2 linked regions of the Skermanella rosea genome follow. The protein of the gene in region 1 binds, or shares a complex with, the protein of each later gene. Links are inferred from orthologs where the notes say so. Each region holds a gene or a part of one and is shown in the gene's direction. Other genes may lie near its edges.

Region 1 (4,518 bases):
CCAGTCCGCGACCGACTGGTACGGATCGGGCCGGTTCGACGAGGCGCTGCTGACGGTGCTGCGCAACTACGACGCCGTCATGAAGGTGATGCTCCCGTCGCTGCGCGAGGAGCGGGCTGCGACCTACAGCCCGTTCCTGCCGGTTTCCCCCACCAGCGGCCGCGTGCTCCAGGTGCCGATCCTGGAGCACGATGTGGACGCCGGCACCATCGTGTTCGAGGACGAGGACGGCAAGAAGAAGGAGGCTCCGGTCACTGGCGGTCATTGCAAGCTGCAATGGAAGCCTGACTGGGGCATGCGATGGCACGCGCTGGGCGTCGATTACGAAATGTCCGGCAAGGACCTGATCCCGTCGGTCGAACTGGCCGGGAAGATCTGCCGCATCCTGGGGTCCCAGCCGCCGGAGGGCTTCAATTACGAGCTGTTCCTGGACGACAAGGGCCAGAAGATCTCCAAGTCCAAGGGCAACGGCCTGTCGGTCGAGGAGTGGCTGCGCTACGCCCCGCCGGAGAGCCTGTCGCTCTACATGTTCCAGAAGCCGCGCGTCGCGAAGCGTCTCTATTTCGACGTGATCCCCCGGGCGGTGGACGAGTACCTGGCCTTCGTCTCCAAGTTCCCGCAGGAGGAGCCGGCCCGCAAGCTGGAGAACCCGGCCTGGCACATCCATGGCGGCCATCCGCCGGAGGCGCGCAGCGACCTGAGCTACAACATCCTGCTGAACCTGGCCGGCGTGGCCAACGCGGAGAGCAAGGACGTGATGTGGGGCTTCATCACCCGCTACGCGCCCGAAGCCAATCCCGAGAGCGCGCCGTTCCTGGACCGGCTGGTGCAGTACGCGGTCAACTATTACCAGGACTTCGTCAAGCCGACCAAGCGGTACCGCGCGCCGACCGACCAGGAGCGCGCCGCGATGCAGGAGCTTCTGGACGAGCTGGGCCGGCTGCCGGAAGGCGCCAAGGCGGAGGAGATCCAGTTCCAGGTCTACGAGATCGGCAAACGCCACGGCTTCGCCGACCTGAAGAGCTGGTTCCAGGCGCTCTATGAGGTTCTGCTGGGGCAGACCACGGGTCCGCGCATGGGCAGCTTCATCGAGCTGTACGGCATCGGCAACACGCGCGACCTGATCGCCCAGGCGCTGGAGCGGCAGATCGAGCCGCAGCCCGCGGATTGACGGACCCTGGGGTCGAGGACGGGGTGAAGGGCGGGCCTCGGTCGGCCCTTCACATCCGCGGGGGCTGGCCCACATAAGTATTCTACCCTTATGATGGGCCAGTTGCCACGGCATCCCCCCATTCCGGAGTCTTGTATGAGCACCCTCGCCGTAACCGACGACATCTTCTTCAACCGCGCCGGGCTCGACCGGTCACGCACCGAATCGATCGTGTCGGAAGCATTGGCGGGTGCCGACGACGGCGAACTCTTCCTGGAATACAGCCAGTCCGAAAGCCTGGCCTGGGACGACGGCAAGCTGAAGAGCGCCAGCTTCGACACCAGCCAGGGTTTCGGCCTCAGGGCCATCTCCGGCGAGTCGACCGGCTACGCCCATGCCTCCACCCTGTCGGAAGACGCCATCCGCCGCGCGGCCGAGACCGTCAAGGCGGTCCATGCCGGCCACAGCGGCACCATGGCCGAGCCGCCGACCGGCACCAACCGGGCGCTCTACGAGGCGATCAACCCGCTGGCCCTCGTCGATTTCGAAACCAAGGTCAAACTGCTGTCGGACATCGACGCTTACGCGCGCGGCCGTGACCCCCGGGTCCGGCAGGTTTCGGCCTCGATCGGCGGCGAGTGGCAGGCCGTCCAGATCATCCGGGCCGACGGGCTGCGCGTTTCCGACGTCCGCCCCCTCGTCCGCCTGAACATCTCGGTCGTGGTCGCCGACGGCGACCGCATGGAGAGCGGCGGACACGGCGTCGGCGGCCGGACCAGCTACGAGGCTTATCTGGACCCGGCCGCATGGCAGGGCCAGGTGGACGAGGCGCTCCGGCAGGCCCTGGTCAATCTGGGGTCGATCGCGGCGCCGGCCGGCGAGATGACGGTGGTGCTCGGCAACGGCTGGCCCGGCATCCTGCTGCACGAGGCGATCGGCCACGGCCTGGAAGGCGACTTCAACCGCAAGAAGACGTCGGCGTTCGCCGGCCTGCTCGGGCAGCGGATCGCGGCTCCGGGCGTGACCGTGGTCGACGACGGAACCATCGAAGGCCGGCGCGGCTCGCTGACGGTCGACGACGAGGGCACGCCGAGCCAGTCCACCACCCTGATCGAGGACGGGATCCTGGTCGGTTTCATGCAGGACCGCATGAACGCCCGCCTGATGGGCGTCAAGCCGACCGGCAACGGCCGCCGCCAGAGCTTCGGCCACCACCCGATGCCTCGGATGACCAACACGGTGATGCGCTCCGGCGACAAGACGCCGGAGGAGATCATCCGCTCGGTCAAGAAGGGGCTCTATGCCGTGAACTTCGGCGGCGGGCAGGTGGACATCACTTCGGGCAAGTTCGTCTTCTCCGCCTCGGAGGCCTACCTGATCGAGGACGGCAAGGTCGGCCCCGCCGTGAAGGGCGCCACCCTGATCGGCAACGGCGCCGACGCGCTGACCAAGGTCAGCATGATCGGCAACGACATGGCGCTGGATCCGGGGATCGGCACCTGCGGAAAGGAAGGCCAGGGCGTGCCCGTCGGCGTCGGCCAGCCCACCCTGCGGATCGACGGCCTGACGGTCGGCGGCACCGCGGCGGCCTGATCCAGAAACCTCTCCAGCCGCATCGCTCCCCCGAGGGGGCGCGGCGCGGCGGTGGGCGCATCTCCCCTCACGCCGCCGTCGCTCGGGGCAGTTCCGCGTTCTTGATCATCCTGTCCACCAGTTCCCGGGTGCTCCCGGTCGCCCCGCAGGTCGGGCACTCCACCGATATGCTGTGGCGCGGAGCGGTGAAGTCGTGGCCGTTCGGGCAGGTGATGCGGAAGCTGCTTTGTTCGCGTGCAACGATCTTCATGACGTCACCCCCTTCGGGCCGGATGCTGGTTGCCTGTCATCATACCGTCACGCGCTCATGGCGCGGTGCGGCATGTTCTCACAGAGTATCATGCTGCGCTGCCACATCGACGGCGCGAAGCGGGAACGGGGGACGCGGACGGCTACTCCCTTCCTGTCAGCCGGACGGGCAAACGTCCGGTTCACGAAATCTGCATGAAAATGAAATCCGGTGCTGGACAGGCTCCGGAATTTTTCCTACAAGCACGCCCCGACGGCGACGCTTCAGGCCAAGCCGGACCGGATGCCCAGGTAGCTCAGTTGGTAGAGCAGGGGACTGAAAATCCCCGTGTCGGCGGTTCAAATCCGTCCCTGGGCACCACCTCCCTACCGACAATCCCGCAGGAATTCGAAGGCGCCCTCGATCACCGAGCGCGGCATGTATTTGCGTGCGGTGGCAATCGGGAGAACGTGCTGACAGGATCACGCTGGCCTGCGCGCCCCGCCACTTCTCCCCTGGACAGCCCCAGCGATCTTTTCTATAAGCACCTCCCTGCCCCACCGCAGCACGGCGTCCTTGGCCGATGCGGATCACGGCGGCGCCCAGGTAGCTCAGTTGGTAGAGCAGGGGACTGAAAATCCCCGTGTCGGCGGTTCAAATCCGTCCCTGGGCACCATCTTCCATGCACCCTGACAGCGATGCCTCGATCCCCATGCGGAAGACCCGCGTGGTCGAGCCGTGCATGCCCCTATGTGGCCCGCACCGAAACCTCCCTGCCCTTTTGATCGGCTTCAAAGTCCGTCAAACAAACGCTGATCGGACATTCGTTTGCAATCTTAACGAAAATTATTCTGGTATGCGCCTTAACTGGTCCATTGTTGCGCATAGGCTCTGGAATCTTTCATTTTCATACACGAAGAGGCTGGCAATCCCTTTGAGAGTGTGTATGCTTCTCTCGTTATAGTCTGAAAGACATGGAGCACGTCACATGGTGAACGAGAATCACATTCAGGCTCTACGCGACCGCCATGCCTCCCTCGACCGACAGATAGAGGCCCTCCAGAAGCAGCCGGGCTCCGAAGACATCGACATCAAAAAACTTAAGTTTGATAAACTCAGGGTAAAGGACGAATTGGCGCGGCTTTCCCGCCACTGAGGAGAAGCACAGGCTTTTCTTCTGCCCTGCGGTCGCCCGGCGAGCGCTAGGCGCCGGTCCGCCGCAGGGCGTTTTACCGCTATTTCACCCACCCGTTCTCCACGGCGAACTTCACGCCCCTTCAGGTTCCCTCAGGATCACGCCGCTCCCGTGCGCGGCCCCAGTACTCCCGACCGAAACGCCATCAATCCAACCGCAGCCGCCAAGATTCCAAGGGAGCCCGGCAGCCCCAGCCCTTCGGCGACGAAGCCGACCAGCGGCGGTCCCGCCAGGAACCCGAAATAGCCGGCCGTCGTCACCGCGGCTATGGCGGAACCCGGCGCCATTCCCGGCGTCCGGCCAGCCGCGCTGAACAGGATCGGCACGATGTTGGCGAGGCCCAGCCCGACG
Region 2 (4,582 bases), 2.5 Mb from region 1 along the record:
AGCGAGCGCAAGTACCGGGATATCTACGAGAACGCCGCCGAGGGCATCTTCCAGACCTCGCCCGAGGGGCGGATGCTGAGCGCCAATCCCGCCCTGGCGCGGATCTACGGCTATGGGACGCCCGGGGAGGTGCTGGCGGCCCTGCAGGACATCCGGCACCAGCTCTACGTCGATCCGAGGCGCCGGGACCAGTTCGCCCGCCTGCTGGACCGATACGACACGATCCACGGCTTCGAGTCGGAGATCCGCCGCAAGGACGGCAGCGTCATCTGGATCTCGGAAACCGCCCGCGCCGTGCGCGACGCCGCCGGCCGGCTGCTCTATTACGAGGGCAAGGTCGAGGACATCACCGACCGCCGTGCCGCCGAGGAGCTTCAGCGGCTCGCCCGGGAGGAGGCGGAACTCGCCGGCCGCGCCAAGTCCGAGTTCCTGGCCAACATGAGCCACGAGCTGCGCACGCCGCTGAACGCCGTGATCGGCTTCTCCGAGATCATCAAGAACGAGATGTTCGGTCCGGCGGGCCGCCCCGAATATGTCGAATACGCCCGCGACATCCATGAGAGCGGCACGCAGCTGCTGGAATTGATCAACGACATCCTGGACATGTCGAAGATCGAGGCCGGCAAGAAGGAGCTTCAGGACGCGGTGGTCGATATCGGCCGGGTCGCCCGGAACTGCGTCCGGCTGGTCGAGGGGCGCGCCCAGTTCGGCGGCGTGGCGGTCGCGGTCGACCTGCCGCCGGACCTGCCGCCCGTCCGGGCGGAGGAGCTGGCGCTGAAGCAGATCATCGCCAACCTGTTGACCAACGCGGTCAAGTTCACGCCCAAAGGCGGCCGGGTGCTTGTCTCGGCCGACATCGAACCGGACGGAAGCCTGGCCGTCGCCGTGGCCGACACGGGCATCGGCATCGCGCCGGAAGACATGGAGAAGGCCCTGGCGCCCTTCGGCCAGATCGACAGTTCCTTCAGCAACAAGACGCAGGGAACCGGTCTCGGCCTGCCGCTTGCCCGGTCGCTCGCGGCGCTGCACGGCGGAACCCTGTCGATCGAGAGCATGCCGGGGCGGGGCACCACGGTGACCGTCCGCCTGCCGTCTGAGCGGGTGATCCGCAAGGTCGCCTGACCAGCCGCACTCCCGGGAAAGCACGCGCGGCAAAAAAAGAGGCCGCCATGAAGGCGGCCCGGAGTCTAGGGAGGAAACGCCCAAAGAGGCGTCGCAGCATCTCTGCTGCAGTGCAAAATATAATGTACGGTTCAGTACATCGCAAGCCCAATCGCGGTTTTTCCCATCCTACTTTCGTCCGACGGGCGCCCCATGGGGCAGGCTCGGCCTGCGCCGGTCGCGGTTCAGGCGGCGTTGCGCAGGCCGTCGTTGGCCGGCGTCGGCGTCACGGCGCCCGTGATGATCGAAGCGGCCGGCCGGGCGGAAACCTGCTCGACACCGGTCAGCCTACGGGTGATGACCATGCTGACCACGGCGTGGGCGACTGCCAAGAGGGCGAGGATGGCGATGGCTTCGAAATTGGTCCCAGTCAGCATGGATCGGCTCCGGTTCGGTAGGAAGTGCGGCAGGATGTCTGCCGGGATGCGTTGGAAGGAAGATGCTCCCGATCGATTTGGATGTCAAACACGGTATGCCGTATTTTGTATACCAGAACCGAAGAGCAGCCCTGCATTCCGGGGATGCCTGCCGACGGCCGCTGCGGGCGGGGTGCGAAAGGGTGCGAAAATATGCGGGACAGGCCCATCTCTCCCCTGCCATCTTTCGCCGACACGGCCCACTTTGATAGGGACGTCCGAAAGAGCGTGCGCGAAATGAAATGGACCGGAGATGTCGATGCCTGCTGATTCCCACAACGCCTCCCTCTCCCTGCTGGAAGACCTGATCGGGAAGGCCAAGGCCGCCGGCGCCGATGCCGCCGACGCGGTGCTGTTCGACGGCGCCTCCCTGTCGCTGTCGCAGCGGCTGGGCCAGCCGGAGCGGCTGGAGCGGGCGGAAGCCGGCGACCTGGGCCTGCGCGTCTTCGTCGGCAAGCGCCAGGCGATCGTCTCGACCACCGACCGCAGCGCCGACACGCTGGCGGCCCTGGTCGAGCGCGCCGTCGCCATGGCCCGCAACGTGCCGGAGGACCCGTTCAGCGGCCTCGCCGATCCCGACCAGCTCGCCCGGGGCTGGCCGACCGACCTGGAGATGGACGACCCGACCGAGCCATCGGCCGAGCAGATGATCGAGCAGGCGCGGATCGCGGAGGAGAGCGCCCTGGCGGTCCAGGGCGTCACCAATTCCGAAGGGGCGGAGGCGAGCTGGAGCCGCTCCCACGTCGCCATCGCCGCCAGCAACGGCTTCGCCGGCACCTATTCCATCTCGCGCCGCAGCCTGTCGGTGTCGGTGCTGGCCGGGTCCGGCACGGGGATGGAGCGCGACTACGAGTACAGCTCCAAGGTCTTCGCCGAGGACCTGGCCTCGGCGGAGGAGATCGGCCGGGGCGCCGGCGAGAAGGCGGTGCGCCGGCTGAACCCGCGCAAGGTCAAGACCTGCCAAGTGCCGGTGGTCTACGACCCGCGGGTGTCGCGCGGCCTGATCGGCCACCTGTCCGGGGCGATCACCGGGCCGTCGATCGCGCGAGGCACCAGCTTCCTGAAGGACAAGATGGGCGAGCAGCTGTTCAGGGCCGGGATCACCATCGTGGACGACCCGCACGTGCGGCGCGGCCTGCGGTCCAAGCCGTTCGACGGCGAGGGCGTCGCCAATTCCCGGCGCAACATCATCGAGGACGGGCGGCTGACCACGTGGCTGCTCGACCTGCGCTCCGCCCGCCAGCTCGGCCTGACCTCGACCGGGCATGCGTCGCGCGGCACCTCCGGCCCGCCCTCGCCCTCGCCCAGCAACCTGTACATGGCGCCGGGAACCCGCACGCCGGAGGAGCTGATCGCCGACATCGGCCAGGGCCTCTACATCACCGAGCTGATGGGCATGGGCATCAACGGGATCACCGGCGACTACAGCCGGGGTGCCGCCGGCTTCTGGATCGAGAACGGCAAAATCGCCTATCCGGTCAGCGAGCTGACGGTCGCCGGCAACCTGAAGGAGATGTTCAAGGTCCTGGAGCCGGCCAGCGACCTGGAGTTCCGCTACGGCATGGACGCCCCGACGATCCGGATCGAGGGCATGACCGTCGCCGGCACCTGACCCTTCGGACGGCCGGCCTCGGCGGAGGCCGGCCGTCCGGCACGTCAGATCGTCGTCGCCCCCCGGGTGTGGGTGCCGTCGGCATAGACGATCACCTCGAACCGCCGGATCTCCGGGTTGAAGCCGGAGCAGGCGAAGCTGTAGTGGAAGCTGATGCGGACGCCGATGATCGGCTTGCCGCCCGGCCCGGGCTTCGCCGGCACCTGCTCGCTCAGCAGGATCGAGCCGGAGATCTGGGCGCTGCCGACATGGTCGAACAGCTTCTCTGCGTTGGTATCCTCGTCGGCCGCGCGCTCCAGCTCCTCCTCGGTGTCCTGGGCCTCGACCTTGGCCAGGTCGAGGTCGGCCATGAGCTTCTTGCGCTGCTGACCCGGCCCCGGTTGTCGGCGGCCCCGACCGCGATGACGTGGGGAAGGGCGCCGGGATAGTAGAGCTCGCGCCGGCCGTCGTTGCCGGACGCCGCGACGATGGTGACGCCGTTGCGCCTCGCATAGTCCACCACCTCGCGGTGGGGCAGCCCGCCGCCCTCGTGGCGCACGCCCAGGCTCATGTTGATCACGTCGGCGCCCTGGTCCACCGCCCATTTGACGGCGCTGTTGATGTTGTCCAGCAGCCACGCGCCGAACCGCTTGCCCGCCCCGTCGAGGATGTCCACGAAGTCGCGGCCGGGGCGGAGCGAATCCGCCAGCTCGGGATGGGCGAGGTCGATCCCGGTGTCGAGCACGGCGACCAGCACCCGTTTGTCGCCGCGCGTATAGTCCGACGCCTCGTCGAGCCCGATGGCGGCCCGGCCGGTGCGGTCGTCGCCGGACAGCGCCGACGCCCGGGGCAGCTCCGACCGGGCGATCAGGCCTGGGCGGACCTGCTCGACCACCGGCAGCAGGGAGATGTCCTCGACGAGGCCGGGCGGGATTTCCCGGTTGTCCTGGAGGATCAGGCGGTAGACGCGGTTGAGGCCGCTCTCCAGCTCCTGCGCCGTCCACCGGCCCGAGGGATCCCGAGGCCGGTATTCCGCCGTGACCCAGACGCCGACGCGGTGACGGTCGAGCACCCGGTCCACGTCGGGATGGAGCCTGCCGCCGACGTCCGACTTGTCCCGGACCGCATCGCTCCAGGCCGGCGCGGTCGCCGTCGCGGACGCGGCCCGGGGGGCGAGCCTGATGATCAGATGCGGCTTCATGGGCGATCCTGGACGCATGCGGGCGCAGTCACCCGAATGCCGGGGTTGATGGAAGGCTGACCGCTACAGTGATCCTGGAATCCGGGTTCGGATGCGTGAAATATTAAGTCCGCTCTTACAGGCTGCATACTATGCTATAGCACTAGTATTCTTGATTCTACTGGATCCATACGTAGAATTCGACAAATGGTCAAGCCGGAATCACTTTGATCA

The links.
Region 2: the proteins of tldD (region 1) and JL101_RS02845 are in contact, whole or in part, in a solved structure (PDB 5NJ9), measured with the Escherichia coli proteins. The link is inferred for Skermanella rosea from one-to-one orthologs.

Annotation. Positions count from the first base shown.
Region 1 is NZ_CP086111.1:3,104,431-3,108,948, forward strand. Bases 702-3,524 are described here. They hold tldD (metalloprotease TldD), read left to right. Parts: upstream 702-1,306; coding sequence 1,307-2,743; downstream 2,744-3,524. Other genes in these bases: JL101_RS14360 (lysine--tRNA ligase), read left to right, coding at 702-1,171; JL101_RS14370 (hypothetical protein), read right to left, coding at 2,811-2,993. In the rest of the region: more of JL101_RS14360, read left to right, coding at 1-701; JL101_RS14385 (YdcH family protein), read left to right, coding at 3,961-4,128; JL101_RS14390 (MFS transporter), read right to left, coding at 4,266-4,518. UniProt on the Escherichia coli protein: Metalloprotease involved in CcdA degradation. Suppresses the inhibitory activity of the carbon storage regulator (CsrA).
Region 2 is NZ_CP086111.1:596,732-601,313, forward strand. The notes cover bases 1,123-4,009. They hold JL101_RS02845 (TldD/PmbA family protein), read left to right. Parts: upstream 1,123-1,830; coding sequence 1,831-3,189; downstream 3,190-4,009. Other genes in these bases: JL101_RS02840 (hypothetical protein), read right to left, coding at 1,347-1,538; JL101_RS02850 (S8 family peptidase), read right to left, coding at 3,401-4,009. Also shown: JL101_RS02835 (sensor histidine kinase), read left to right, coding at 1-1,122; more of JL101_RS02850, read right to left, coding at 4,010-4,369.